Regions from separate parts of the Motilimonas thetidivivens genome, predicted to be linked through region 3. Evidence: predicted binding sites of a transcription regulator. Region 3 holds the regulator's gene; each other region holds the start of a gene.
What was found. The regulator NrdR, encoded in region 3, represses ribonucleotide reductase genes. The targets are predictions, from matches to a motif close to AAACACNANATNTNGTGTTT.

Region 1 (4,269 bases), on a different contig from region 3:
CATCTATCGGCGTGTTGGTGCCGTAATAGGGCACACGCTCAAAGGCGTAATCCCACACGTCTTCCAAGGCTTCAAGGTTATGCTGCATGTTGGGGTATTCGCCATAGCAAATAAAGCCGCCGTTGCTGATGTCGGGGTAAGCCATTTCAAAGTCTATCTTGTCGAACGGGTTTACTTTCTTTTCCACGTCCAGATGGAAACTGTTGGTGTAATAGCCCTTATCGGTCACGCCATCAATCACGCCAAAATATTTGGTGTCCAACTTACAAAAACGGCTGCACAAGTTCTCACTTGGGGTGGCGTAGAGGCTAAAGCCATAACCAGATTCTTGCTTCCATTGTTCGGTGGCTGCGCGTAAGGTGCGCACGATATTTAAGGCTTTTTCACGCAATTCATCGTTGTCATAAACATGGGTATCGGTGCCGTATAACGACTGTACGGTTTCATGCAGACCAATATAGCCCAATGAAATAGAGGCTCGGCCGTGTTTGAAGATTTCACTGATATCATCATTTGGCTGTAATCGAACGCCGCAAGCCCCTTCCATATAAAGGATTGGCGCAACGCGGGCTTTCACGCCCTCTAAACGACTGATACGTGAATCTAATGCCGCCTTAGCGATGGCTAAGCGCTTATCCAAAATCTTGTAAAAACGACGCTCGCTGCCTTTGGCTTCGATAGCAATGCGCGGCAAGTTTAAGCTCACCACACCTAGGTTATTGCGTCCTTCGTGGATCAGCTCACCGTCTTGTTCGTACACGCCTAAAAAGCTGCGACAACCCATCGGGGTTTTAAACGAGCCGGTGACTTTCACGATTTGCTCGTAATTTAGTATATCGGGATACATGCGCTTAGAAGCAGACTCCAGCGCCAATTGTTTAATATCGTAGTTAGGATCGCCCGGCTTGTGGTTTAAGCCACCCTTAATGGCAAACACCAATTTCGGGAAGATAGCGGTTTTCTTATTTTTGCCTAAGCCCGCAATGCGATTTTTCAAAATCGAGGTTTGTATTAAACGCGCCGCCCAGCTAGTGCCTAAACCAAAACCAAAGGTCACAAACGGCGTTTGGCCATTGGCGGTGTGTAAGGTGTTTACCTCGTACTCCAATGATTGAAACGCATCGTAGCACTCTTTTTCGGTGCGACTGCGAGCAAATCCCTCGGCATCGGGCACTTGCCATTCGTTGGCCAGCGCCACGTTTTTCTCGTAGCTGGCTTCCACATAAGGGGCGAGTACTTCATCAATACGGTTAATGGTGGTGCCGCCATAAATATGGCTGGCCACTTGGGCGATAATTTGCGCCGTCACAGCGGTGGCGGTGGCGATGGATTTCGGTGTTTCAATTTCGGCGTTACCCATTTTAAAGCCGTGGGTCAGCATGCCTTTTAAATCGATCAGCATACAGTTAAACATGGGGAAAAACGGCGCGTAATCTAAATCATGATAGTGAATTTCACCGCTTTCATGGGCTTTAACTATTTCCTTAGGCAACATATGACGCGTGGCGTAGTGCTTAGCCACAATCCCAGCTAATAAGTCACGCTGTGTGGGGATCACCTTGCTATCTTTGTTGGCATTTTCATTGAGGATAGACGCGTCACTTTGTTCAACCAAACCACGAATTTGCGTGGCCAAACGCCCTTTCTTTTCTCGCACCGAATCACGATCATGGCGATATTCAATGTAATGACGCGCCACTTCTTTGTAGTCGCTGGCCATCAATTGGTTTTCAACCGTATCTTGCAATTCGTGGATATCTACTTCGTAGCGCTGAGCAAGCTCTTGAGCCACATTTTCAGCAATGGTTTGGGCATAGCGCTCATCGGGCTCTAGCACGTTTTCCATGGCACATAATACGGCAGCTTTAATTCGGTTAAGATCAAAAGGCACACGCGCGCCATCGCGCTTTATGACGACAGGTTTCAAAGCAGAAACTCCTAATTATGAAAAGGCCACGCACTAAATGTGGGCTTAGAAAGATTCAAGGAACACTAGATGTTGTGTATTAGGCGAAAAAAAGCCATAGAAAGCGTTGATCTGGATCAACTGTAAAAGAGGATGTCGCGAGCATTTAGCTAATTGAGATTGACGTCAAAATTGATAATTTTTTTTGCTTTTTTACTTGCTTCAATGCCAAGGCTTGGTGCGCTTGGCATCCTAAAAAATCAAGCAAAATTGCTGTGATATATTGCGCTTTTTTGCAGCAAAGTGATTTTACTCTGACTCTTCAGTATCAGCTTGCTTCCATAGAATATGACAAAATTTTTCGTCTTTATCTTTACTGATCAGCAAACGCGCATATACATCACTTAACTCGTCTTGTTCGTCGACTAGGCCAACCATCACTTCCGCATAGTCATCTTCGTCAACTTCAAATCCCACATGCTCATCCCAATCAAAACCTACCGCCACTAAATCAGCAGCGCCCTGCTCTTCAAATTGTGCGGCTAATAAAATCATATCCGCCGGATCTAGGTTATCACCTGCCATATCGATAAAAATATCGTAGGCGGCATCAATTAATTCATCTGGGGTAAGTTGGTTGCTAGCTGTCATCGGGATCTCCTAAATAATTGGCGAAATTAGAGCACGCAATCGGTAACAAAGATACCGGAAAATACAAATCAACCGGTTTAAAAAAAATTAAAAAAAATTTTTTTTTTGCTTGAAATTTTGTCAGCCTAGAGCCGATATGGACGCCGCCGTAGGGGCAAAATCACTTAGCATTCATTTTGAGAACTTATCGCATTTAGCCACTTTTTCTCTCAGTTTTATCTCCTATACTGATTCTTGTATGACACATAGGAGGGGACCATGATAGGTAAAATAGCTGCTTTTTCCGTCGCCGGTAGACCAAGCCAACATGCTGGAATTGTTACTTTTTTTAACCAAAACACAGATGAAGTAACGATTCGAGATTTTGAAGGTAACATCTGGAATGGCTGGGGTTATCAAATTAAATTGCTGCCATCACAAGAGCCAAAGGCAAAAGCGCAACTGCGCAACTAATCCCCTAGAGACTCGGCGCTAGCTTTGTTATGCTGCGCCTTCTTTAAACTAGATTATCTAACCCCATGAACAAAATTATCTATATTGCCGATCCCATGTGTAGCTGGTGTTTTGGCTTTAGTAGCGAGTTTGAAAAACTACGCAACAACCTAGCGCAATATTCGTTTGAATTAGTAATGGGTGGCTTACGTGCAGGCCCAGATGCGCAACCTCTCGATGACAAATTGGCGCAAGAATTAGCGCATCATTGGCAAAAAGTCACCGCCATGACAGGTCAACCAATTGAGAACAAGTTAATTGAACAGGTTGGCCAATTTGTTTATGACACCGAGCCCGCTTGTCGCGCTGTGACCTTGATGGGAGAAGCCGCGCCTAAACATCAGTTTGACTACTTACTGGCCATTCAAAAGGCGTTTTATCTTGATAGCAAAGATATTACCCAGCCCGAGGTATTGGCTGAGCTGGCAGCCCCTTGGCTCGATGCTGATTTTTTCCTTGAGCTGTTTAACAGCGAAGCCATGATTGAAGCCACCGAACAAGACTTCCATTTATCAAGACAGTGGCAGGTATTTAGCTACCCTACTTTGGTTTATTCAACCGAAGACAGAATGGTTTTATTGTCACAAGGTTACGCCAAGGCAGACGCGATAGAGCAAGGCATCAAGCAAATTGAGCAGCAATTAGCTAAGCAAACACAAGCGGATGACGAATAAAATTTAAGGGGCCTAGGCCCCTTGCTAACAGTAACCCAACTTTTACTAAAGCAGGCCTACTTAGATTTGAATTGATTGGTTAAAAAATCGTACTGGTAGCCTATTGTCAATAGCTTATCTTCTAGGCCTTCTCTGGGAATATCAAACTGCCCCACCAAGTCTTCCAGGTCTTCACACTCAATACGCAGTTGTTCATTAACTATGCTTAACAGGATATGACTATCCATACTATGAAAGCGACTTAGATCCATGCTTTTGCCCCCTCTGTAGTATCTACATTTAGTACCTACATTTAGCACCCACATTTCATTTTAGTTCATCAAGATAAAAACGGTTAAAAAAGCAACTTAGTTCAAGTCAAAATCGTAAACCAGTTAACGTTATTAGACTATTGTGATGGATTAGTTTTTGCACTCACCATTGCCATCGCAATCCCACCTAATACCATAGCTGACGCCAACGTTAGCGACCAAGACCAAGCTTCGCTCAACAACACAACGCCTAAGATGGAGGCGATGATAGGGACAGTTAATTGATACAAACCTG
Region 2 (4,269 bases), on a different contig from region 3:
ATTGAATTGCTTCAAAGGTGCGATGGGTTAGGTTGTTGGCACTGCCGTTTGAGTAGTACACGCCATTTTTGGCTAGGTAGTACGCATAGTTAATCACACCGACACCTAAAGTACGACGGTTTAAACTGCTGGTACGTGCAGCCGGAATAGGGTAGTCCTGATAATCCAATAGGCTATCTAGGGCGCGAACGATCAAATCAGATAGCTCTTCCAGCTCACCTAAGTTTTCAAGCGCGCCAAGGTTGAATGCTGATAGCGTACAAAGGGCAATTTCACCATTTTCATCGTTAACGTGTTCAAGTGGTTTAGTTGGCAGTGCAATCTCAAGACACAAGTTACTTTGGCGAATTGGTGCAACTTTGCTATCAAACGGACTGTGGGTATTACAGTGGTCGACGTTTTGGATGTAGATACGACCTGTGCTGGCACGCTCTTGCATCAACAAAGAGAATAAATCAGTCGCTTTTAGGGTCTTCTTACGAATGCTGCTGTCTTGTTCATATTGCTGGTATAACTGCTCGAATTTTTCTTGGTCTTCAAAGAACGCATCGTACAGGCCAGGGGTGTCAGATGGACTGAACAAGCTAATTGTGCCGCCTTTAATCAGGCGTGTGTAGAACAGTTTACTTAGCTGTACACCGTAATCTAAGTGACGTACGCGGTTTTCTTCTACGCCGCGGTTATTTTTAAGCACCAGTAGCGATTCAACTTCTAAATGCCAAATAGGGTAAAACACGGTGGCTGCGCCGCCGCGAACACCGCCTTGTGAGCATGATTTTACCGCCGTTTGGAAATACTTATAAAACGGAATACAACCGGTATGGAACGCTTCACCACCACGAATTTCACTGCCTAGGGCGCGAATACGACCCGCATTAATACCAATACCCGCACGTTGTGATACGTATTTCACCACGGCACTGGCGGTAGCATTGATGGAATCTAGGCTGTCACCCGTTTCAATTAATACACAAGAACTAAACTGACGTGTAGGTGTTCGCACACCCGACATAATCGGTGTAGGCAAAGATAACTTAAACGTTGAAATCGCATCGTAGAAACGGCGCACGTAATCCATACGGATTGATTTGTCGTAGTTTGCGAACAGGCACGCTGCAACAAGTACATATAAATACTGGGCGCTTTCGAAAATCTCACCGGTTACACGGTTTTGTACTAAGTATTTACCTTCCAGTTGTTTAACCGCTGCGTATGAAAAGTTCATATCACGCCAATGATCAACAAAGTCGTTCATTTGATTGAATTCATCTTGGCTGTAGTCATTCAGTAAATGGCGGTCGTACTTATCCATTTCACACATTTTTACTACGTGGTCGTATAAATGCGGTGGCTCAAATTGGCCATAGGCTTTTTTACGTAGATGAAATACAGCTAAACGGGCAGATAGGTATTGGTAATCAGGCGTTTGCGGCGAAATCAGATCGGCAGCCGCTTTGATGATGGTTTCGTGAATATGCTCGGTTTTGATGCCGTCATAAAATTGGATGTGGGATTTCAATTCTACCTGAGACACAGATACATTGTTTAATCCTTCTGCTGCCCATGTGATTACGCGGTGGATCTTATCTAGATCTATCGCTTCTTTAGTGCCATCACGTTTGGTGACCAACAGATTTTTATTCATCGCATAACGCCTTTTGAAAAATTAAGTTATCGAAAGTGCAAAATTATTAAAACAAAAATAATCAACCCAAATATGCAAATTCAGGGCTGATGTAAAAAGAAGGTTTCTAGTGTTTTAATAATGCTGCAACCACAATATATAGTGTTTGTATTTTATTTTAGTACAAGATAATGAGGTAAGGCCGTTTTTGCAAGGGGGCAAGTTGATCATAACTTGTGGATAAAGTGTGAAAAAATTAGCTAGGTTAGTAACGACTAACCATTGATCTCCAAGCAGGTTTAGAACAAGTGAATTTCAAGTCCTTTTTTCCCTAAAATGAAAAAAAAATTTATTTTGTTCGGTTGCTTAAAAAGCCAACAACCAAGCCTGCGCAGCAATCTAAGGAGCGACGAGGCTTGGTGAAAGCACATGGAAAAGTTAGGGTTAATTTAGCGTTACTAACAAAGGCTAAATTTGTGCGCATCATCAAAAATTGATGTTTTTATTTACTCAGCCAAAGGTTTTGTCATCAACATGTAGTTGACGTCAACATTTGGCGCTAAAAAGAAACCTTGGGTGACTGGGTTGTAGTGTACCCCTGTTAAGTTAGTGCACTGCAGGTTGGCGGCATCGGTGTAACTTAATAGCTCCGAAGGGCGGATAAATTTATGGTGCTCATGGGTGCCTTTGGGAACCCAACGTAATAGGTATTCAGCGCCAATAATCATCATTAGATAAGATTTAGCGGTGCGGTTGATGGTTGAAAAGAATACCACGCCATCGGGTTTAACTAATTGCTTACAAGCTTGAATAACCGAAGCCGGGTCGGGGACGTGCTCAAGCATTTCCATACAAGTGACCACGTCATAGCTGTGCGGGTTTTCGTGGGCATGTTGCTCGACCGTGGTTTGAATGTAATCTAATTTAGCGCCGGTTTCGAGGGCGTGTAAACGCGCGACTTCAAGGGGCTCTGTGCCCATGTCTAATCCCGTCACTATGGCGCCTTTATGAGCCATGCTTTCGGCTAAAATACCGCCGCCGCAGCCAACGTCGAGCACTTTTTTGCCAAACAAACCTTGGCAACCGCGATTGATGTAATCGAGCCGAGTGGGGTTCAGTAAGTGAAGCGGCTTAAATTCTCCCTCTAAATCCCACCAACGGCTAGCCATGGCTTCAAATTTTGCAATTTCTTGTGCATCTACATTCATGATTTTTGCTGCTTTTTTCATCATTTGTGAATTTTGTACTTATTATATGCGGCGATGGATCGGAAAAAAGCCATTTTTTCAAAAAAGTTGCAGGTTATGTGTCCTACCTCCCTCTGTCTCTGCCATGAAAATGTGCTAGAATCCCGTCCTCGTCAAATCACACCGAAATTATTAGATTTAGGGATTTAGGCTTATATGAGCGATCTTGCAAAAGATATCACGCCGGTAAATATCGAAGATGAGCTGAAAACATCTTATCTCGATTATGCCATGAGCGTCATTGTTGGACGTGCACTTCCTGATGTACGCGATGGATTAAAACCGGTTCATCGCCGCGTCTTGTTCGCCATGAGTGTACTGGGCAATGATTGGAACAAACCCTATAAAAAGTCTGCCCGTGTGGTAGGTGATGTAATAGGTAAATATCACCCTCATGGTGATACAGCGGTTTACGATACAATTGTTCGTATGGCGCAAGACTTCTCGCTGCGCTACATGCTAGTTGATGGTCAAGGTAACTTTGGTTCGGTAGACGGCGACTCCGCTGCGGCGATGCGTTATACCGAAATCCGCATGGACAAAATCTCCCATGAGTTATTGGCCGATTTAGATAAAGAAACCGTGGACTTTGTACCTAACTATGATGGTACTGAACAAATTCCTGCGGTATTACCTACTAAGATCCCAAACCTGCTGGTTAACGGCTCATCGGGTATCGCGGTCGGTATGGCAACCAATATTCCGCCTCATAACTTAACTGAAGTGATCAATGGCTGTTTAGCCTTGATTGAAAACAGTGAGTTGACGGTTGCCGAGTTAATGGATTATATCCCAGGCCCAGATTTCCCGACCCACGGCATTATTGCTGGTCGTAAAGGCATTGTGGATGCTTACACCACAGGTCGCGGTAAACTGCGTATTCGTGCCCGCGCTGATATTGAAACCGATGCTAAAACAGGTCGCGAAACCATCATAGTGCATGAGCTACCTTATCAGGTAAACAAAGCACGTTTGATTGAAAAAATCGCTGAACTGGTCAAAGAAAAGAAAATCGAAGGCATCAGTGCAATTCGCGATGAATCAACGCGTATTATTCGTGTTTGTATTGAAATTAAGCGTGGTGATGTGGCAGAGGTTGTACTTAACAACCTTTATGCGCAAACTCAAATGCAAGTTTCTTTTGGTATTAACATGGTGGCGCTGGAAAACGGCCAACCCAAAATCTTTACCTTAAAAGAAACCCTAGAGAGCTTTATTCGTCACCGCCGAGAAGTAGTAACTCGCCGTACTGTTTTTGAATTACGTAAGGCACGCGACCGCGCGCATATCTTGGAAGGTTTAGCCATTGCACTGGCGAACATCGACCCTGTGATTGAGCTGATCCGTGAATCTTCAACCCCAGCGCAGGCAAAAATTGCCTTACAAGCGCGTGGCTGG
Region 3 (4,269 bases):
AAAACTCGATGGCGCGACCAAGTTCATGTCGCGAAATCACAGTGGCAATGCCATCTACATGACCACTTACGATATGACCGCCAAAACGTGATTGCGGCATCATGGCTTTTTCTAAATTTACCTTAGTGCCGACTTTAGCGTGAGCAAAATTACTTAACTTTAACGTTTCTACGCTTAAGTCGGCGCTAAAACTGGTCTTGGTCAGCGCGGTTACGGTCAAGCAAACCCCATTGGTCGCGATACTGTCACCCAGTTGCACATCAGCTAAATCTAACTTACCGGTATTAATCGTTAAGCTGATATCTTGACCTTTCGGCGTTATTTTTGCGATCTGTCCTATTGCAGCTACGATCCCAGTAAACATATTTCACCTGTTTCTTTTGCGCCATTTATCATGGCATCATGAGTGTAAACGTATATATTAATCGGTTATTTTAGCGTACAAATGAGCCGTAAATCTGGCCCAATCTTGTCTATCTGTGCAATGTCTAACTCAGGCACTTGCGTCATATTAGTGTATTCAGGTAAGGCTAATAAACCACGGCTTAAACTGCCCATCAGTTTCGGCGCCTGATACAAGATAAATTCATCCACGAGTCCTTGTGCAAACAAGGCTCCGGCCAGCGTTTCTCCCGCTTCGACCCAGACATTATTTACGCCCATTTGCGCCAATTTCGTCATTAAGCTTGCGAGGCAAATATGACCTTCTTGCTGCTCGACCAATATGGTCTTGGCCGCAGGATTAGGGTGCGCCTGACTCGCCACTAAATAAGTCTCGCCCGGTAGATGAAATAACCGATAGCGCTGATCAAGCTGCAAACGGTTATCGATAATCACCCGAGCAGGTTGACGCAGTTGCTGCTCACTGATCAAGTCATGCAGTGACACCACCTCTTGCCAACGAACATTTAGGGATGGGTCATCGGCAATGACAGTGCCAGAGCCGGACAAAATCACATCACTTTTGGCACGAAACATTTGTACATCTTGGCGCGCCTGTGCACTGGTGATCCACTTACTTTGACCATTTTGTAACGCAGTTCGCCCATCTAAACTGGCCGCCATTTTCAATCTCACAAATGGACGGTGATGGTTTTTACGAAACACATAATCATGATTAAGCGCCAATGCTTGCTGTGCTAACAAGCCGATTTCAACCTTGATGCCTCGCTCATCACATAGCTTGAGCCATGTATTTTCTGCTGGCTCAAGCTGACAAGCGACGATCAGCTGCGTCACACCCGCCTCGGCAAGTTGCGCGACTGCATTCAGGCTTGGCTCTGAGGTCAAATAGGCACAATCACATGCCTGCTCAGCAGCGTCTAGTTGTTCAAGAGCACGAGTCACAACACAAGTTGAGGTATGAAAACCTTGGCCAACTGCCTGTACCACTTGCCCCTGACTCACCAATACAACAGCAAAATTTAAGGCTTGGCCTGTGGTGTAAATCCCTCGCTCAGCACAAGCGATGGCTTGGGCCATGATGTTTGCATCTGGTTTAACCGATAACTGCGCCAAGTTTATTTTTCCAGCTTGGCAATTTCTTCGCCGAATTCTTTGACATCTTTAAACGAGCGATAAACCGAAGCAAAACGGACATAAGCTACTTTATCTAAGGTTTTAAGCGCTTCCATTACCAGCTCACCAAGCATTTTAGAGGGCACTTCGCGCTCACCTGTTGCACGCAGCTGCGACATAATTTGGTTGACGGCTTTATCCACCGCTTCGGTCGACACGGGCCGTTTTTCCAACGCGCGATGGACGCCGCCCATCAGTTTATCTTCGTTAAATGGCTCACGGCTACCATCGGACTTGATGATCCGAGGCATCACTAATTCGGCCGATTCAAAGGTGGTGAAACGCTCTTTACACTGATTACATTCGCGTCGACGACGCACCTGATGGCCATCAGAAACAAGGCGAGAGTCAATAACTTTGGTGTCTTGGACACCACAAAATGGACAATGCATCAAGGATCCCAGTGTTACAAAAAGAGGTCTCAGTTTACCATTAACTGAATGAAAAAAAAGGCTGCCTAAAGGGCAGCCTTAGCTCATCAAGGATAACGATTAAGCGTAAACTGGGTTTGCTTTACAAAGTGCAACCACTTTCGCTTTAACTGCTTCAATTACAGCCGCATCATTGATGTTGTCTAATACATCACACATCCAACCTGCTAGTTCAGCAGCTTGCTCTGCTTTAATGCCGCGACGAGTCAATGCTGGTGTACCTACACGTAGACCAGAAGTCACGAACGGAGAGCGAGGATCGTTAGGTACTGAGTTCTTGTTAACTGTGATGTTAGCAAGACCCAATGCCGCATCTGCGTCTTTACCTGTGTATTCTTTGCCGATTAGATCAACTAAGAATAGGTGGTTGTCGGTGCCGTCAGATACGATTTTGAAACCACGTTGTTTGAATACTTCAACCATGGCTTTCGCGTTATCTAATACTTGCTGTTGGTAAGCTTTAAACTCAGGCTCCATCGCTTCCTTGAACGCAACCGCTTTAGCAGCAATAACGTGCATTAGAGGACCACCTTGGCCGCCTGGGAATACCGCTGAGTTTAGTTTCTTCTCAATTTCTTCGTTAGCTTTGGCTAAGATCAGACCGCCACGAGGACCCGCTAGAGTCTTGTGAGTTGTAGTCGTGGTTACGTCAGCAATTTGCACTGGGTTCGGGTATAGACCCGCAGCCACTAGACCTGCCACGTGCGCCATATCAACAAACAGGTAAGCACCTACTTTGTCGGCAATTTCACGAAAACGCTGCCAATCAACAATGCCTGAGTACGCAGAGAAACCTGCTACAACCATTTTTGGTTTATGCTCAAGGGCTAGACGCTCGATTTCATCGTAGTCTAGTTTGCCGGTTTCTGGGTTGATACCGTATTGAACCGCATTGTAGATTTTACCTGAAGAGCTAACCGATGCACCGTGAGTTAAGTGACCACCGTGCGCTAGGCTCATACCTAAAATAGTATCACCTGGATTTAGTAGCGCTTGGTAAACCGCTGAGTTAGCTTGTGAACCCGCGTGAGGTTGTACGTTTGCATAATCAGCACCAAATAGCTGCTTAGCACGATCAATCGCTAATTGTTCAGCAATATCAACATACTCACAACCACCGTAGTAACGCTTGAAAGGGTAACCTTCAGCATATTTGTTAGTCAGCTGGCTGCCTTGTGCTTCCATTACACGTGGGCTAGTGTAGTTTTCTGACGCGATTAGTTCGATGTGTTCTTCTTGACGAACCACCTCTTTGGTCATGGATTCCCATAACTCTGGATCGTAATCGGCTATGTTCATATCACGCTTAAGCATCCGTATCTCCTGACTAAATGCAAATAACAACTGAGGGTAAAAGTTGTGTTTGGTTTGAGGCTGGCTATTTTACCTGCTCTAGCTCACATTTCCCAGCCCAAAATATTGAATAAATCTCATGCGAAAAATGAACTATGCTCATAGTGTGCTATTTTCGCTTTCATTAAATTCATTTTCAGCTAGGCAAACTTGGTTTCGCCCTTGATTCTTCGCTTGATATAAACACTTATCAGCACGCTGTATTAGTGCTCGAATTTGTTCGAGATCTTCACCGCATCTATCAGCAACCGCACCACCGATACTGACCGACAGGCTGATATCTCCTAAATTTGAAGGCATCGGCTTATTGGCTATCGCCTCACGTATGCGCTCGGCTAACCCACCTAACTCAATGGTCGCAAGGTTGGTGTATAACAAACAAAACTCCTCACCACCAAAGCGAGTCACCAATACCGCTTTCTCACTGTGCTGCTGCAAAATATTGGCAACCCAAGCTAATGCTTGATCTCCGATAAGATGGCCAAAGTGATCATTGATCCCCTTAAACCTATCTATATCTATCATCAGCAAAGCTAGATGATCGACCTTTTTATCTTGCAGCACCTTAGCAAATTCGTGCATAAAAGCACGGCGATTGAGCAACCCTGTCAGATAGTCACTTTTTGCAGCCAATGCAAGGGCTTCATTAGCCTGAGTCAATTGCGCGGTGCGCTGCTTTACAGCCCTTTTTAATTGCCAAATATAAGCAATAATGAATAGCGTTAAAGTGATGGCAGCAATAGGTACGAGCCAAGCGACCCATACCGGATGCACCTTCTCGGTATTGATCCATTTTTGTTTGATTCGATTTATTTCATCTGGGTTAACCCGTGCCATCCCCGCATTGATTTGTGCAAGCAACGCTGAATTTTGTCCACTAACCGCGGCTCTAATTGGTAATACATAT

Region 1: a site for NrdR is predicted at 1,988-2,007, ahead of nrdD (anaerobic ribonucleoside-triphosphate reductase). Genes of this name have one in related genera too.
Region 2: a site for NrdR is predicted at 1,773-1,792, ahead of nrdA (class 1a ribonucleoside-diphosphate reductase subunit alpha). Genes of this name have one in related genera too.

What each region holds. Positions count from the first base shown of each region.
Region 1 is NZ_JBKFDK010000011.1:107,707-111,975, forward strand. It holds gene nrdD (anaerobic ribonucleoside-triphosphate reductase) at 1-1,927, opposite strand, end outside; gene ACK8OT_RS10380 (HI1450 family dsDNA-mimic protein) at 2,216-2,557, opposite strand; gene ACK8OT_RS10385 (hypothetical protein) at 2,816-3,010, shown strand; gene ACK8OT_RS10390 (DsbA family protein) at 3,076-3,723, shown strand; gene ACK8OT_RS10395 (DUF4250 domain-containing protein) at 3,780-3,974, opposite strand; gene ACK8OT_RS10400 (DMT family transporter) at 4,112-4,269, opposite strand, start outside.
Region 2 is NZ_JBKFDK010000026.1:56,089-60,357, reverse strand. It holds gene nrdA (class 1a ribonucleoside-diphosphate reductase subunit alpha) at 1-1,645, opposite strand, end outside; gene ubiG (bifunctional 2-polyprenyl-6-hydroxyphenol methylase/3-demethylubiquinol 3-O-methyltransferase UbiG) at 2,131-2,832, opposite strand; gene gyrA (DNA topoisomerase (ATP-hydrolyzing) subunit A) at 3,028-4,269, shown strand, end outside.
Region 3 is NZ_JBKFDK010000017.1:49,967-54,235, reverse strand. It holds gene ACK8OT_RS13215 (riboflavin synthase) at 1-364, opposite strand, end outside; gene ribD (bifunctional diaminohydroxyphosphoribosylaminopyrimidine deaminase/5-amino-6-(5-phosphoribosylamino)uracil reductase RibD) at 430-1,518, opposite strand; gene nrdR (transcriptional regulator NrdR) at 1,521-1,970, opposite strand; gene glyA (serine hydroxymethyltransferase) at 2,070-3,323, opposite strand; gene ACK8OT_RS13195 (transporter substrate-binding domain-containing diguanylate cyclase) at 3,462-4,269, opposite strand, start outside.